Regions from separate parts of the Pseudoalteromonas sp. BSi20429 genome, predicted to be linked through region 1. Evidence: predicted binding sites of a transcription regulator. Region 1 holds the regulator's gene; the other holds the start of a gene.

Region 1 (12,768 bases):
GCTAAAATTCTTTTCATATATACCCCTAACTTTTACTTTCGGTTGTTAAGTATTGGCTTAAGCCAAGTTTATTAATTGTATGCGTTAAGGCCTCGCTACTGCCTACCCATATTATTTTGTGCTGTATAGTAAGTAGGTGTTTTTGTAAGGCGCATAAAAGTTGAATTGAGGCAGTATCAGCAGAAATTACATCGTTAATATCAAGACAGATATCATCGTTGCTATTGAGTTCGTGTAGTAAGTCTTGATGTAGTGTTTCAACTTGCGTAATAGCAAGTTCGCTCGGAAGTTTTAGCATTTAGTAAGTGCATTCCCTGTCAATTCAATTCATAACAAAAGCTTAGCCCTAGTTATTAAAATTGCCATAAAATGCTTAATTAAATTTAACCTGTCGTTAAAATACAAAAAAAGGAGCCTAAAGCTCCTTTAAAATTGGTAAAAAGTAAAAAACTAGTTTTTATAGTAATCAGCTATTTTTTTAAACTCTTGCGTTAAAGTCGTCGCATTAATTAATGGCACACTACCTTGTTTAAATTCTGGTTTAAAAATAGCTCTAACGGCTCCATTTTGATCAACCATAGCGACCGAGGCACTATGATCAACAGCATATTCTGATTCACTACTATCGCTAATGGCGTAAATTAAACCAAGCTCTCGAACAACAGGAAAAAGGTGTTTATGTTCCCCTGATACAGCTAAAAAGTCTGGGTTAAAGTAATCTATATATTGCTTTCGTTTAGCTGGTGTATCGCGTTTTGGATCAACCGATAAAAACCAAACTTGTAGCGGATAATCTGCTTGTAAGTTTTTATAAACAGCATTTAACTTAGCAAGTGTTAATGGACAAATATCTGGGCAGCTTGTGTAGCCTAAAAATACTAAATTCCACTGTCCTAAAAATTGTTGCTTAGTCACTAATTCGCCGCGCTGATCGTTTAGCGTAAAATCAGACAGTGGCTTTGCATTTTCGTAAACTAATGCATCTACATCTGGTGGACTATTTTCATTTGAACATGCTGATAAAAACGAAACTAAAATAACAATTAATCCAAGCCATAACTGCTTCATAAAGGGAGCCATTTATCTATAAATAAGATTACAAAGAGTACCATTAAATGAATAATCGAAAAACGAAATAAGTCCATTGCAGTCTCATCATTTCCAGCAATTTTTAAATTGACCGCCTTATATATAAACACGGCATTTAATACACATGCACCTATCAAATAGATTAATCCAGACATACCGATTAAATAAGGTAATACGCAAACAACAGCGAGTAAAACAGAGTAAGCAACGACGCACGTTTTACAAAAATCGATACCATGGGTTACTGGTAACATAGGGATTTTAGCGCGTTCATAATCACTTTTTCGTGCTATAGCCAGCGCCCAAAAGTGTGGTGGGGTCCAGGTAAATATTATCATTACGAGTAACCAAGGGGCTGCTGCCATTTGGTTTGTTTCTGACACCCAACCTAATAATGGAGGCATTGCGCCAGCCAACCCACCTATAACAATATTTTGCGGCGTTGCACGCTTTAAAAATGATGTATAAACAAATGCATAACCTACCAATGCAAATAACGTTAATATAGCGGTTAAGGTATTAGCCCACACCATCAGCATAATAAAACCAGCAACCCCAATAACAGCTGCAAAACTAAGCGCATGTGTTTTACTTAAACGCCCTTTAGCCACAGGGCGATGACGAGTCCGCGCCATTTTTGAGTCTATCTCGCTATCAACCACATGATTAATAACCGCTGCAGCAGCAGAAAGTAGCCCTATACCTAACAAGCTAATAAACTGTACGACCATACCGCGCCCTACATCGGGAGCCAGCGCTAAACCAACCCAAGCTGTTAGCACCAGCATAGCTACCACTTTAAATTTACTAATTGCTAAGTAGTCTTGCAGCAAACTATGTGTACGCGAAATTAGCGATTGAGTATTAACGGGTAGCAGTATTTTTTTATCAATTATAAGTGCCATCATATTTCCCCTTTATGTGCGTGATTTTAGGTAATAACACAACCTAACCATGCTTAATAACAGTATGGCTGCCATCAAGTTATGCGCCAGTGCAACTCCCAACGGAATATGCCAATGTACTAAAATAAGCCCTAAGCTAATTTGGCAAAGCAGAACAAGTAATACACTCACAACGCAATTTTTAATTTTTTTAGAGTACGCTTGGCTGTATATTTTCCACATAATTAACGCCAGAACAATGCAAGTAACGAGTGCCCAAATGCGATGTAATAAATGAATAGACATACGCGCTTGCTGCGATAACACACCAAACTCATAATTACTGTGCTCAAGTGGTAATTGAAATACGCTACTCAATGAAAACGGTTGTGCGTAATTACACAATGGCAAACCACTACAATGTGGAGCGGCGTAATTTGCAGCCAGCCAACCACCAAGTGCAATTTGGATAATTAATACACTGAGCGCTACTAAACTTAAACCGAAATAGCGTTTTGCGCCGCTATCGCCACCCATAATAGGTTTTGCGGTTAGCCGTAAATATAAAAGCGTTATAAGTGACAAAATACTAAAGCCACCTAATAAGTGGCCCATTACAATAAGCGGCTGAAGGTTCATGGTTACTGTCCACATACCAAGAGCAGCCTGAAACACCACTAGTAGAAGTAAAGCCAAAGGCAATTTAACTGGCGTAGTTGGATATTGGCGTTTTAAAAAAGCCAACACAAATAAACCTAAAATAAGTAAGCCTAAAGCACCTGCAAAGTAGCGATGAATCATTTCTTTCCACGCTTTTGCGGTTTCGAACATCATATCGGGGTAGCTTTGAGTTGCTAAGGCTATGTCAGCCTCATGCTTAGGTACCGTTAAAAAGCCATAACAACCAGGCCAATCGGGGCACCCTAAACCTGCATCACTTAAGCGGGTGTACGCACCTAAAGCAACTACAATTAAAGCGAGTAATCCTGTTATTAATACTAAGTTTTTATAATTTTTATACATCAGATACTCCAACTTAAGCTCAACTTAGTTAGCTAGAACGAGAATAGTTAAGTAATTTTTTTAGATCTTTTAATAACCCTTTTTGTACTAAACGGTTTTCTTGTGGCTCGACCTTAAAGGGATATTCAAGTACCACTAACCCCATATGATCAATTAAATACAAACTTGCAGGATTTAAACTCTGTTGCTCGGTAATAATTTTCCATGGTAGGTTTTTATTGTCGGGACTTCCCATTACAGCCATATCAACCTTGCCTTGGTTTTTACCAAGTGCCACATATAAATTATTAAGTGCATTGAGTTGTTCGCTGCATGGGGTGTTACATTCGTTTGAATAATTAAGTGCGATAGTCCATTGCTTGGGATTATTTTGCGGCCAATTTTTAAGTTTTATTTCTTGGCTTAAAAACTCGCCATTATTAGTAATTGCAGTAGGCAACCAATCAAACTTTAATGCGCCATATGCCAAAATTAATGGGATAGCGCAGCAGCCCACAAACAACACAAGGGGATTATTTTTCATTAAGTGTCCTTTTTTTGCTCGCAAAAATAGCCACAACAGCACATGCAACAGCAATTAAAAACCATTGCACAGCGTAGGCATTATGCTTTTGAGGGCTCATAACAACTGCCTCATAATGAGGTGTTGCAATCTCATCACCATTACCTTGTCTGTAAGCCATAAAATTAATTAATGATTGCTGGCTTTGAGTGCTCAGCATATTCAAGTCGATAGATTGGATTCTTGTAGGTAAGTCATTATTTGTAGTTTTATCTTCAAGCGTAAAGCTACTTAAGTTATTTTCTTTTATTTGCGCTTTAAGAATAAAAACACCTGTAGGCAGAGTAACCTTTGGCAGTGTATCTCTAGATATAGGCGCTTTTACCCATCCTAAATTAACTAAAATCACTTTTTCTTCGCTGTCTGGCTTTAGTAAAGCAAGTAAATCGTACCCTACTTGCCCGTTATAAACTTGATTATCTAAAAGCCAATATTGGCTTTGTACAAACCGCCCTTTTAACTCAACCAATACACCTGTTTTGTTCCAGCTATCAGGCAGGTTAAGTAATTGAGACCAGCTCATCACACCACGAGTATGTTGCTTAGCAATAGCGGTTAGTTGCTGCTGTTTTTGCTCACCCCGCTCCAACTGCCAAAATCCTAGTCGCACACACACAAGTACAACAACCACAACCATACAAAGTGTGATTAGTGAACTAAGCTTTTGTTTGTGCCATAAAACTAACTGCATAAAGGGTCAACTCAGTGATTATTAAAATTATTATCGTACTGTTGTTAATATTTATACTTTTTAACTTATTTAGAGCATTGTTTATTATGGTGTCAGGGAAAACTGGGGGACGACCTATGTCTCACTTTTTAGGTCGTCGCGTATTGTTTTCGGTCGTTGTTTTAGTTGTTGTTATTGCAGCGCTTAAACTTGGTTTTATTAAAGCAAATAATTCGCCAATAAACGCTACAGCACATATACAAATACAAACAAACACAGCCACACCACATCAACAAAGTGCCAATACCAAGCAGCTGCTTGAAAAGCAAAATGCTTATCTTTAGTAAAGTGCCCTTTTAATATCCGTAAAAATATTACAAATAAAAGTACCGTTCCTAGCGTTACATGCATGCCATGAAAACCAGTCAATAAAAAGAACGTATTACCGTAAATACCCGCATCTAGCGTTAGATTAAGGTCATTATATGCATGCATGTACTCCTCAACTTGCAGCCCTAAAAAGCAAACACCCAACAAAATAGTAGCGCCTAAAAAAACTTTAAGTGGAGTGCGTTTATTGTTTTCCATCGCTACATGGGCAAAATGTAAAGTAACTGAGGAAGTAAGCAGTATTAAGGTATTTATAAGCGGTAAGCCTTGCCAGCCCATAGCTTGAGTAGTTTCGCCAGCAGGTGTTGAAACTAGCGGCCAAACGGCTTCAAAAGTAGGCCATAAAACCTCGTTAGTCATTGCATTATTGCCTGCGCCTCCAAGCCAAGGTACCGACAATACCCGTGCATAAAAAAGCGCACCAAAAAAGGCCATAAAAAACATAACTTCAGAAAAAATAAACCAGCTCATACCTTGTCTAAAAGAGCGATCCATTTGTGCTGAGTACAAACCTTGGTCCGATTCACTAATTACATTTTTAAACCAGCTAAACAACATATAAACAAGTACAACAATACCGGCATAAAGCAGATAAACCCCGCTACCACCTTCTTTACCTACACTCATAACAGTCAAGCCTGCCCCTACTGCAATAAAAAACAATGCAACAGCACCTACAATAGGCCATGGGCTATGCTCAGGTACATAATAATGCTCATATTCTTGATTCATTCTATTTACTCCTAGTTTCACACTAGTTTAAAAAGCTAGTTATTACTTGCCACCAGCTGTTCACTAATATCAAATACGGTATAAGATAAAGTTAATTCTTCAATATCGCTTGGCAATGCGGTATCAACATAAAAAAGTAATTTAAATTCAAGTTCTTCCCCTGCTTTTAGAGGTTGCTGATCAAAGCAAAAACAGGCTATTTTGTGTAAATACTTTGCCGCTTTACCTGGCGAGACTGATGGTACAGCCTGCATTACTTTATCTAGGTTGCTGTTATTTTTAGCACTAAACATTACTTCACGCATTGCACCGGGTTTTACCACTACACTGTATTCTTTTGATTTAACTTCAAACGGTGCACCACTTTGTGCGTGAGTAGTAAAGCTAACGCCGACTTCTCGGTTTTGTACTATTTGTGTACTTTGCTCTGCCTGCTCAAGCGAAGGTTTTCCATTAAGCCCTGTTACATCACAAAACACGTCATACAAAGGTACTAAAGCAAAGGCAAAGGCAAACATGCCTATGCAAATAAGTACCAAACGTTTGAGTAGCGGTGCGTGTGTCATTACTTAATTACCGGCGGCGTAGAAAAAGTATGATATGGCGCTGGAGAGTCAACTTCCCACTCAAGCCCTTCTGCCCCTTCCCATACTTTTGCAGGCACTTTATCACCGCCACGCGCGCATTTAATTACCACAGCTACAAACAACAATTGCGATAAACCAAAGGCAAATCCACCAATACTTATGATTGCGTTAAAGTCGGCAAATTGAAGTGCATAATCGGGAATTCGACGCGGCATACCGGCAAGCCCTACAAAATGCATAGGAAAAAACAGTACGTTCACACTCACCAGCGATAGCCAAAAATGCCATTTAGCTAGCGTGATATTAAACATATTGCCCGTCCACTTGGGCAGCCAGTAATAGGCCCCCGCCATTATCGAAAATACAGCCCCTGTTACTAATACATAATGAAAATGCGCCACTACAAAATAAGTATCGTGGTACTGAAAGTCAGCAGGTGTAATTGCCAGCATCAACCCCGAAAAGCCACCTAAGGTAAACAGCACAATAAACGCAATACTAAAAAGCATTGGCACTTCAAAAGTTATTGAGCCTTTCCACATTGTGGCAACCCAATTAAATACTTTTACTCCTGTAGGTACCGATATAAGCATGGTCGCGTACATAAAAAACAACTCGCCAGCGACCGGCATCCCAGTGGTAAACATATGATGAGCCCATACAATAAAGCTCAATAGTGCTATGGAGGATGTGGCGTATACCATTGAGGCATAGCCAAAAAGTTTTTTACGAGAAAAGGTAGGTACTATTGTAGATATAATGCCAAAGGCAGGAAGAATCATTATGTATACTTCGGGATGGCCAAAAAACCAAAAAATGTGTTGGAACATCACCGGGTCGCCACCGCCTGCGGCATCAAAAAAGCTGGTCGCAAAATACTTATCGGTAAGTACCATAGTGACAGCGCCTGCAAGCACTGGCATTACCGCTATTAATAAAAAGGCAGTAATTAACCACGTCCATACAAATAAGGGCAACTTCATCCATGTCATGCCAGGGGCACGTAAGTTCACTATGGTTACAATCACATTGATTGCGCCCATTATTGAGCTAATCCCCATAATATGTACGGCAAATACAAACAATGCAGTATTATCATTACTGTATGTTGTAGACAGTGGTGCATAAAAAGTCCAACCAAATGCAGGACCCCCACCAGGCATAAATAACGATGCCAATAGGATTAAAAACGCAAACGGTAAAATCCAAAAGCTCCAGTTATTCATTCTTGGCAATGCCATATCTGGCGCGCCAATCATGAGTGGTATCATCCAGTTAGCAAGGCCTGTAAAGGCCGGCATAACCGCACCAAACACCATAATTAAACCATGCACGGTGGTCATTTGATTAAAAAAGTGAGGATCGACCAACTGTAAACCTGGTTGAAATAATTCAGCTCTGATCACCATGGCCATTCCACCACCAATTAAGAACATGGTCAGCGAAAAAATTAAATATAAACTACCTATATCTTTATGATTAGTTGTGTAAAGCCAGCGTTTAAAACCTTTAGCTGGGTGATGAGCATGATGAGCTTCATTGGCGTTAGGTTGTTCTACTATGCTACTCATTAGTTCGCCTCCACTTTGGCATCAAGTGCTGCCTGTATTTGACTCGGTTGAATAACATCACCCGTATCATTACCCCACGCATTACGTTTATAAGTAATAACCGCTGCTAATTGCTTTATAGATAACTGTTTGGCAAATGCTTGCATTGCCGTACCGGGTCGCCCATGGGTAACTACATCAATGTGATCTTTTATATCGCCAAGCACTATCGGGCTGCCTTTAAGTGCAGGAAATACACCCGGTAACCCCATGCCAGTAGGCTGATGACATGCAGCACAATTGGCCATATATACTTGTTCGCCTAAAGTCATTAATTCTTCTTTCGGGAGGGTTTTATCAAGTAATGCGGCATCTGCTAATACTGCTTTTTGTTTAGCTTGCTTTGCATCTGCAAGCCACGTTTTAAAATCAGCCTCAGATTTAGCGACCACCACAACGGGCATAAAGCCATGATCTTTACCACACAACTCAGCACATTGGCCTCGGTAAGTACCTTCTTCGTTTATGTTCGTCCATGTTTCGTTTATAAAGCCGGGATTCGCATCTTTTTTAACTGCAAAATCAGGTACCCACCAAGAGTGAATAACATCGTCAGAAGTCATTAAAAATCGTACTTTTTGATTTATTGGCAGTACGAGAGGTTTATCAACCTCAAGTAAGTAGTTAGGATTTTTATCTGCAAGATTCGCTATTTCATCTTGCGGGGTAGATAAAATAGAGTAGAACTCTACATCTTCACCCATATATTCATAATGCCATTTCCATTGCGAGCCTGTAATTTTAATAGTGAGATCAGCTTTGCTGGCATCTTCCATTGCAATTAGAGTTTTAGTGGCTGGTACTGCCATAGCAATTAAAATAACAAACGGGATTGCAGTCCAAAGTATTTCTACTTTAGTGCTTTCGTGAAATTGGGCAGGTACAGCCCCTTTAGATTTACGGTGATGAATAAGTGCCCAAAACATAATTGCGAACACTATCACCCCAATCACACAACATATTATAAATATGGTCATGTGCAGCTGATATACATTATTGCTTATATCGGTTACGCCTTTGCGCATATTGTATTGGCTGTTAGCCAAAACTGGGTGCGAAAAAACACATAATATAAGCCACAAGGTAGAGGTCAGTTTACCCATGTGACGGCTCCTTTGATGCTATTGCGAATGCAAAGCGAAGAGGCATACGGCTTAAACGCCAATTCGTTATTTTTATTTTTTTAGTCAATCTCATTTAATATTGATTGGTTTTGCTGCGCCAACAACGTGTTTGTGTATATTGTGTGTTCTCAAAACTAAAAAGCTGTGAGTTATTATTAGCTCAGCACATTAATAATTAGCTAAAAAATGAACAACAAGCAAGTTTTAGTATAAAAAACAACCAGGTGATATTGAGTAATTAATAAAAAATCAGTAACCAACTAGGTAACAGGAAGTTCAAAAGATGAGCAAAACAAAGGGGTTTAACGCATTCGGAGGGGGAAAATATAAGTGCAAAAAAGTTTACAGCTTAAATTGTCAGTGAGCTATTTATGCCCTATTTTTAGTGCGAATTTAAAGCAGAAAATGCGTACTAATTAGTACGCATTTATAAAACTGCTTGTTTAAAAGCTATTTTTAAAGTCACATCCAATCAGCGTTTCTTATAACGCCAACGGCTAAGCCTTCAATATTAAAAGACTCATTCTCAAGATCTACTTCAATAGATTCAAAATCGTCGTTTTCAGCATGAAGTAATACTTTACGACCCGCTTTCTCAAGACGTTTTACAGTTACGTCTTCGTCTAGGCGGGCAACAACAACTTGCCCGTTTTCAGCGGTTTGAGTACGATGTACAGCAAGTAAATCACCATCCATAATACCAATATCTTTCATGCTCATACCGTTAACGCGTAGTAAAAAATCTGCAGCCGGTTTAAACATTAATGGATCGATTTTGCAGTGACTTTCAACGTGCTCTTGCGCCAAAATAGGTGAACCAGCAGCAACACGCCCTATAAGCGGTAAACCTAATTGTTCTGGCTCTTCTTCTTCAATTAACTGAATACCACGGCTTGCACCTGGTTTCATTTTAATTGCGCCTTTTTTAGCAAGTGCTTTTAAATGTTCTTCAGCAGCATTGGCACTTTTAAAACCTAATGTTTGCGCTATTTCAGCACGTGTAGGAGGCATACCAGTGTCTTTAATAAAAACTTTAATTAGTTCGAGTATTTGAGCTTGGCGGTTCGTTAATGGTCGCATACAACTGGTTTTCCATACAGTACATTTAACTGTGAGTATATACAGTTAAATAAAAATCGCAAATTTAAATTAAGCCTTAAAATAGCCAAAGTAATTTCACTTGTGTACATTTTAGGGATATAACTAAAGCTAGGTTTATAAATGATTAAAAAAGCAAAGGAGTCATTATGAGTATTTGGTACCAGCCCATCACTTTAGAGCTGTGCAAGCAGTTAGAACAAGGCATTGATGGCCAAGGAACATTAATGAAAACCATGGGAATAGAAGTCACTGAAATTGGTGATGATTACTTAGTAGCCACTATGCCGGCAATTCCTGAGCATCATAACCCAATGGGAATGGTTCACGGCGGTGCTAACGTTGTACTTGCCGAAACAGTTGCCAGCTATGCAGCTAACTTTGTTGTCGATTTTACAAAATTTTACTGCGTGGGGCAGGAAATTAGCGCAAGTCATTTAAAAGCATCTCGCAACGGCACTTTAACAGCAACGGCAAGAGCGTTTCATATTGGCAAACGTAGTTCAGTGTGGGAAATAAAAATTACAAATAGCCGCAATGAGCTGTGCTGCGTATCAAAAATGACCGCAGCAGTCGTAGAGCGAAGGTAGTTACTTTTCGATTGGGTAAATTGTAATTTCCATACCCGCACCAATCGCAGATATACGTAGTAATGTATCTGCATCTAAGGCTTGATTAAAGCACTTAGGGGAAGTGCCTGATTCAAAACCAATATCAAACGTTCTACGTGAACAGCTTAACCATTGCTTTAGCGCGTTACGCGAACACGATTCAATAAGCTCACATATATGGTTTATTGCTTTGTCAGGCGTGTTTACTACACCTGTTGCTTCAATACGCGCTAATTGACGGTATTCGTCTTTGTCATAATGTAAAATCGTCGCGACTTTTTTCAAGTCTGCCACTAGCAAACTAATATCTTGCTTTGATTCAAGCTCAAGATCTACATTTAAAAATTGAATTTCCGACATCGTTTCGTATTTATCCTCTAATAATTTCATTGCAAACTTTAACGCAGTTTTACCGTTATACCAAATCAACTATGCTCTATTAACCACTTTATATAGATATTTCGCAGCTTTTAAGTATTTTTTAGCGTTTAAAGCTAGCTGGATATCAAACACTCAGCTCAATTAAACAAATAAGTCATGTTAGCAATTTAAGTGTAATCTTTTTTATTTTTAAATGATTACAGTAAGCTATAGTTTAAACTGCGACAAAATGTCGCAGTAACTAATCCCATTAATGTAATAAACTAGCCTCTAAAAATAATAAGACTAAAACATGAATAAAAAAATATTTAAGTATGCTCGCAAGTTACATAAATGGCTCGGTTATTTGCTCACATTACAAATTTTAGCTTGGCTATTAGGCGGTTTAGTCATGAGCGCTATTCCTCTTGATAAAGTTCATGGGGAGCATCTTGCAACACGTACTCTTAATAACCCATTTACGCAGGCTGATTATGTTGCCTCCCTTGACGATATTGCATCTCAGGTGGTTAATCCAACACAAATAATTTTTGAGAACTTTTTAACCACACCTATAATTACAGTAATAAATAAAGATGAACAGCAAAGCTTTAACGGTATAACAGGCCGGCCTTTTGAGCCGCCAACTAAAATACAAATTACCGCAAATGCTAAAGCACACTTACTTATTGATGCTCAAGTGACAAGCGCTGTACTGCTAAAGCAAGGTATGCGAGAAGTTGGATATAAAACCAATGTTTGGCAGGTACAATTTGACGACACATTTAACACAACACTGTATTTGTCAGAAAATAACGGCAGAGTTGTCACCGTTCGCAGCACACTATGGCGAATTTTCGACTTTTTTTGGATGTTACATATTATGGATTACGATGAGCGAGAGGATTTTAATAATCCGCTGCTTATTAGTTTTGCAGCAACCAGCGTACTTTTTTGCCTAAGTGGAATATTACTACTTATGCAAAACATACGACTAAAACGATTTATCCGAATTAAAAGTAAGAATAAATCAAAGTAGTCATATTGGTTTTTAAGAACTAGCGCACTTTCACCAAAGAGTAAATAAGCCCTAGGAAGTACCCAAGGGCAGATTTTATTCCAAGTGTTTAAATCGACTCAAATGTCGCTTTAACATTTCGTTTTCGAAAATCAACTCATCACGCTCATCCAGCAATTGTAAAACTAAAGCTATTGCCGACCAATCTAACGAAAAGTCATGTTGAATACGGGCCGCTTTTTTAACTAAGGTCACTGCAGATACCGTAAATTGCCACTGCGTAACATGCTTCCCCTCAATTGGAACCGCAATATTGTGCTCAACTAGCTCATATAAAATTGCTTCGCTAATATCACTACTCAAACATAGCTCTTTGCTAGTAAGTAAATCATCTTTTTGTGTCACGATAATTTGCATTATGGCTTGCTCCAGTTATTACGGGGATCAAAGTGAGCTTTTTCGGCTAATTCTTCCCAAAGTTTTTTACTGGTATCATCAACAGATGTTGGATTAACAATTTTAAGCACAGCAAATAAATCACCTTTGGCTTTTTTACTCATTAATCCCTTACCTTTAATACGCAAGCGTTGACCAGACTGACTATTAGATGGAATAGTTAATTGGATTTTGCCTGCCAACGTAGGTAAATTTATTTTTGTACCAAGAGCCGCTTCCCATGGTGCAAGAGGGACGACTATATTTAGGTTATGACCTTCAACATCAAATAATGGGTGGGGCACTAAACTAATTTGTAAGTACAAGTCGCCATTTTGCCCGTTCGCTGACCCTAATCCGCCTTGCCCTTTTAGTCGAATTCGTTCGCCATTTACTGAGCCTGCGGGAATTTTCACTTTAAGTGATTTTTTAATTTCAGAGACACGACCACTACTATCTCGCTGCGGTAACATAAACTCAACAGGCTTAACGGTATCAACTAAAGTCTCTTCAAGAAAAATCGGGAACTCTATTTCCACATCTTGTCCTTTTTGCGCGCGAGCGGCGTTACTTCT
Region 2 (5,281 bases), on a different contig from region 1:
CGTAGACGTACCTAGCATCGCACCTGCAATTGTTGCTGAGCTGTCAGCACTTAATGCGCGCCCTAAACGAGGCATGTTACCTTTTTCATCAGCTAAACCTGCTTTTTGAGTTACCGCAACTAATGTACCCGAAGTATCAAAAAGATCGACAAACAAGAAAGCAAAAATAACACTCATCATTGATATATCAAAAGCGGCTGCAAAATCTAGCTGCATAAAAGTAGGCATTATTGATGGTGGCATAGCCATAACACCGTGATATTCAACAAGCCCAAAACTTAGAGCAATGCCAGTCACTAATAAAATACTAATAAGCACGCCACTTTTAAAGTCGCGATATAAAAGCGCTGCAATTACAAAAAAGCTTAATATAGCCAATAACGGTCCTGGAGAAGTAATGTCGCCCAACTGTACTAATGTTGCCGGGCTTGAGACAATAATGCCTGCATTTTTAAGGGCAATTAATGCTAAAAAAGCACCTATACCCGTTGCGATTGCTCGCTTGAGCACCAGAGGTATGGCATTAATAATCCACTCTCTGACTTTAAATAAGCTTAAAAACAAAAATATACAACCCGACATAAATACAGCCCCTAACGCGGCTTGCCAGGTATAACCCATTCCTAATACGACACCATACGTAAAAAAGGCATTTAGCCCCATACCAGGCGCTAATGCTAATGGATAATTAGCCCATAAACCCATTATAAAACAGCCTATCGCAGCTGCTATACATGTCGCTACAAATGCAGCCCCTTGATCCATCCCAGCCTCTGCAAGCATAGCCGGATTTACAAATACAATGTATACCATAGTTATAAAGGTAGTTAGGCCAGCAACGCATTCGCGTTTAACTGTTGAATTATTTTCGCTCAGTTTAAATAAGGCTTCGAACATAATAAACTTGTGATAGTAAAAAGTGGCGAGATTTTAACATAAAAATTATCTTTTACAGGACATTTTACCTTGCTATATACTAAACTGTTAAAGTAGTTAAAATAATAAATGAACCAATATGCTTAAAACAACACCTTGTGAGCAAGACTTAGAGCAACAGCTAGATAATATTTTAGGTTTTGTTACTCAACCCGAAAACACCTCTGTGCCCGTTGATAATAAAAAAGATGAGCAAAGTACGTTAAATAAAGCCCTATATTATTTAAAAAATAATCAAGCTCCATTGGCTGCAAAATGGATGCGACTTGCTGCAATGGCGGGAAACCATAGAGCACAGTTTTATTTAGGTTTATTTTTTGTGAAAGGTGAAGGCGTGCCACAAAGTGTATTTCATGCTGTAGCTTGGTTAAGCTTAGCAAGTAGCCAAGGGTACGCCCCTGCCACTGCAGCGGTTACAGATATACGCAAACATATCGAAACTAAGCGATTTAAAGATGCTCAATGTTATGCGGCAAGTTTGTACGAACAAATCCACCAACTCCAGTTTTCTCATATGATCCCTCGCACGAGTGAAAACACATAAGCTAGCTATAGCAGAAGTACTGTATGCAGTGTAAAAAATACTGTATATGGTTACAAAGATAATCCTATACAGTATAAAACCCCAAAATGAAGACACTGCTCAAAAATTTATTTTTAGAATACCTTCTCAAAAATAATTCCATAACAATCTGATTAATAAAGAATTATAAATTCAAAAAATAAAAACAATGATCAAAAGCTGAATAACTGTACAAATAAATAGCATAAAAGGCTTGCACGAAAGCACTGTATAAACTACTGTATACGAATACTGTATAAAAACCCAGTGAGTGAAATTATGTTACAGCCTATTACCGTAAGAACAGTTAAAAGTTACCAGCAAGATGAGCAAAGCGATTGCGTGAATTTGATTCAAATTGAAGATGAAATTTCAGCGACCTTTGAGCTTTTAAAAGTATTACACCAATACAATAGCTCTAATGCATGGACGTTACTAATTGCTCCAGATCACGTACCTAGCAAAGCTTTACTTGACTCATGCTCTATTGATACAAGTAAATTACTTGTTATTAGACAGAAGCACCTAGTAAATTTAGAGTATGTATTAAATTCTGCATTACATAACGGAAACTTTGCAGCGGTAATTACCTGGACCGATATAGTTAATAACCAACTACTTACGAATCTATCGTTCGATTTAAGTAAAACGAATACAAAACTATACTGTTTTACTAAAAAGTCTCAAACAACAGAGATATCACTCGCCCAATAAGCTTGTTAAACTAATGTTTTAGACTTTGTATTATTATTATGACTTCACTCAATACCACATTATGTTTTTGCAGCAGTGGGCACAATTATGCCGATTGCTGCGAGCCGCTTCACTTATCTGTTAAGCAAGCTGACTCTCCTGAACAACTTATGCGCTCACGATTCAGTGCTTATGTTATTAAAAACGCAGAATATGTTTATCAAACCTACGCAAAAGAAAAACAAGCTGAAAATCCGGTTAAAGAAATCAATGATTTTGCTAACAGCTGTCGATTTATAAATCTTGATGTAATTGGGTCAAGCCATGATGTCGATACCGGCACTGTAGAATTTAAAGCCCAATATTTTTATCAAAACTTATTTTGTGAGCTTCACGAAAAATCGCAGTTTATTAAAGAAAACACTCAATGGCGTTATTTAGATGGCACTATATATCCTGTTGAAGATATTAAAGTGGGCAGAAATGATGACTGCCCATGTGGTAGCAATAAAAAGTACAAAAAATGTCATAGCGTGTAATAAATAATCTTATTTAATATTTATCACCTACAAGGTGTTTTTAAGTGGCAAAGTGATTTATTAGCTAGCTAAACTTAAAAACACACTTGGTTACGACCTTGCATTTTAGACTCATACATTTTTTCATCTGCGATCTGCAAGGTGTTTTTGTTATTTACATACGGTTGTAGGGTTGCACCGCCAATACTAATAGTAACAAAGTCATATTCTGAATATCTGTGTAATATTCCTAAATCGACCACATTTTGTTTAATTTTATCAGCAACACAAATTGCACCTCCAGTGCTTGTATGCGGTAGAACAACTACAAACTCTTCGCCGCCGTAACGCGCAACAAAATCGGTTGGCCTTTGCAAACTATTAGTAATAGTTTGTGCAACAAGGTTTAAAACCGTATCGCCTTGCACATGACCATAAAGATCGTTGTATTGCTTAAAGTAGTCTATATCGATGAGTAATAGTGCATAGTCGACTTTTTCTCGTAAGGCGCTTCGTTCCATTTTAGAAAAATGCGCATCAAAATAACGACGATTGAATACCTTTGTTAAATCATCTAGAAATACTTTTTGATTGAGTAAGTCATGTTGCAATTTCATCGTAATATGGGCGCGCACTCTTCTATATAAAGTTTCCGAGTTAGTTGGTTTCTTTATAAAATCTACAGCCCCTGCTTCCCAGCACTCTTCTTCTTGATTTTCAGATGAGGTTACAAAAATAACGGGGATATCTTGTGTTTCAGATATATTTTTTAATTTTAGACATGTTTCAATACCACTCATTCCTTCCATATTAATATCGAGTAGTATTATATCTGGCGGATTATGTTTACAAATTTCAATCGCATCCTCACCACAGCTCGTTGTTGTTATACTAAAATGCTCTGATAATATTTTTTTTAATACAATTAAGCTTAATAGCTGATCGTCAACGACAAGTACCTTAGAGCTCTTTAAGCTTAATTTCAATTGGTGGTCAGAGTAATTTATAGGCATGGTACAACTGTTTTGTTTTTTTAATTAAACACACCCTATATCACTATATTTTGTTATGCAAATGTTAATAAATTAAAATTCTACTTATTAGTTACTAATAAAAATGATTTATGGTGAATCTTTAATGCATAAAAACAAAAAATGAGCCACTTGGGCTCATTTTAAAACTTCGAACACTTAATTAAATTAAGTGTTATTCGTCATCATCTAAATCTAACTGTTGACGTTGAGCAGGTCGAGCTAAAATCTCTACATAGAAAGAGGTCAAACCTTGCTTTTCAATTTCGCCAATTTGGTTACTTAATTCAGCAACGTGCACAACTTGCGCATCTTCAGCTGTGTTACCAAACTTACAGTCAAATGCCCAATAGTCAGCATCTTCAGGTAGCGTTTTATTACGCTCTCTTTTCAAATATTTTTTCACTTCGTGCTTTGCAGCATCAACCATACGAGGGTATTTGATTTTCTCGTGATTTAGCGTGAATGTTTTCTTCATTACGTTCCTAATTACCTTGGTTTAATGATAATGGCATTTCATGTCATACCATTTGACGCCATTATAGCAATTGCATTTAATTTTTGGATGCTTTTTTTTCATTAAATCAATTATTAGCAAATATATAAAGCAGACCCGTTATAAAGCATATATTAACTGGTGATTATTACAATCATATATCACACAGCAATAAGTTGAAGTGGTTGATGTATTGCATCATTATTAAGGCTGTCGTAAAAAGCAGCTGCATCTATAGGGGGATTGGCTAGTTGGGTTTGTTCGCTTTTAATTCTTCTTCTGACGGCAAGCTCACAGTTATCTATTATATTAAGTGGAATATGCTTGTCATCATTTCTAATCGCAAGTGGTTCAGGGCTTAAGCATTGTCTTAACTTAATACTTGTCATACCGCAGCGCGCTCCTTCTTGAGATATTAATGATGCATTAAATTGTCCAACCAACATATTATATTCATCAGGGGCTAAAAGTTGCTTTGGACCTGCGCCAAATTGCTTTCTTAACGCCTCTTCTTCTATAACTAAATTATCTATTTCAGTTTTTGGTAAATGAAATTGACTAAAGTCGAGTGCGTCATGTGACAGCATCGCTAATAATAGTGCAAATTCGCCACGGCGATTTTCATGCACACTATTATTGAGTCTACTGTTTAACTGACTCTCTGTGATTAACAAATCATCTATTTGCATAGTCTTTAGCCGATTGTGGTAACTGATAGATATTTATCGGCTTTATTTCAATTTTCTTTAGCTTTTTTCTTTACTTAAATACGCAATTTGCTATTATCAGCGCCGTTGCATTGGAGGGGTTCCCGAGCGGCCAAAGGGATCAGACTGTAAATCTGACGGCTCAGCCTTCGCTGGTTCGAATCCAGCTCCCTCCACCACTTTTCTTACCGCTAAGTTAAGTGGGGCCAAATGCAATAAAATTAGTGTGGAGGGGTTCCCGAGCGGCCAAAGGGATCAGACTGTAAATCTGACGGCTCAGCCTTCGCTGGTTCGAATCCAGCTCCCTCCACCACTTCTCTACTATTCCTATATTCCTA

What was found. The regulator LexA, encoded in region 1, represses DNA repair genes until DNA is damaged. The targets are predictions, from matches to a motif close to TACTGTATNNNNATACAGTA.
Region 2: P20429_RS08960 (SulA-like leucine-rich domain-containing protein) is a predicted target of LexA. The motif match lies at 1,736-1,755, and genes of this name have one in related genera.

Annotation. Positions count from the first base shown of each region.
Region 1 covers NZ_BADV01000071.1:11,785-24,552, reverse strand. Annotated here, with positions in the region: gene P20429_RS05975 (response regulator) at 1-17, opposite strand, end outside; gene P20429_RS05980 (STAS domain-containing protein) at 26-298, opposite strand; gene P20429_RS05985 (SCO family protein) at 451-1,068, opposite strand; gene cyoE (heme o synthase) at 1,065-1,994, opposite strand; gene P20429_RS05995 (heme A synthase) at 2,007-2,996, opposite strand; gene P20429_RS06000 (hypothetical protein) at 3,025-3,519, opposite strand; gene P20429_RS06005 (SURF1 family protein) at 3,509-4,249, opposite strand; gene P20429_RS21060 (DUF2909 family protein) at 4,264-4,572, shown strand; gene P20429_RS06010 (cytochrome c oxidase subunit 3) at 4,475-5,350, opposite strand; gene P20429_RS06015 (cytochrome c oxidase assembly protein) at 5,386-5,916, opposite strand; gene ctaD (cytochrome c oxidase subunit I) at 5,916-7,508, opposite strand; gene coxB (cytochrome c oxidase subunit II) at 7,508-8,650, opposite strand; gene lexA (transcriptional repressor LexA) at 9,134-9,751, opposite strand; gene P20429_RS06035 (PaaI family thioesterase) at 9,919-10,359, shown strand; gene P20429_RS06040 (hypothetical protein) at 10,360-10,740, opposite strand; gene P20429_RS06045 (membrane protein) at 11,054-11,779, shown strand; gene P20429_RS06050 (chaperone modulator CbpM) at 11,855-12,175, opposite strand; gene P20429_RS06055 (DnaJ C-terminal domain-containing protein) at 12,175-12,768, opposite strand, start outside.
Region 2 covers NZ_BADV01000051.1:37-5,317, reverse strand. Annotated here, with positions in the region: gene P20429_RS08950 (NCS2 family permease) at 1-897, opposite strand, end outside; gene P20429_RS08955 (tetratricopeptide repeat protein) at 1,016-1,480, shown strand; gene P20429_RS08960 (SulA-like leucine-rich domain-containing protein) at 1,778-2,212, shown strand; gene P20429_RS08965 (YchJ family protein) at 2,251-2,730, shown strand; gene P20429_RS08970 (diguanylate cyclase) at 2,805-3,722, opposite strand; gene P20429_RS08975 (DUF6172 family protein) at 3,916-4,218, opposite strand; gene P20429_RS08980 (VC2046/SO_2500 family protein) at 4,398-4,925, opposite strand; tRNA gene P20429_RS08985 (tRNA-Tyr) at 5,038-5,122, shown strand; tRNA gene P20429_RS08990 (tRNA-Tyr) at 5,172-5,256, shown strand.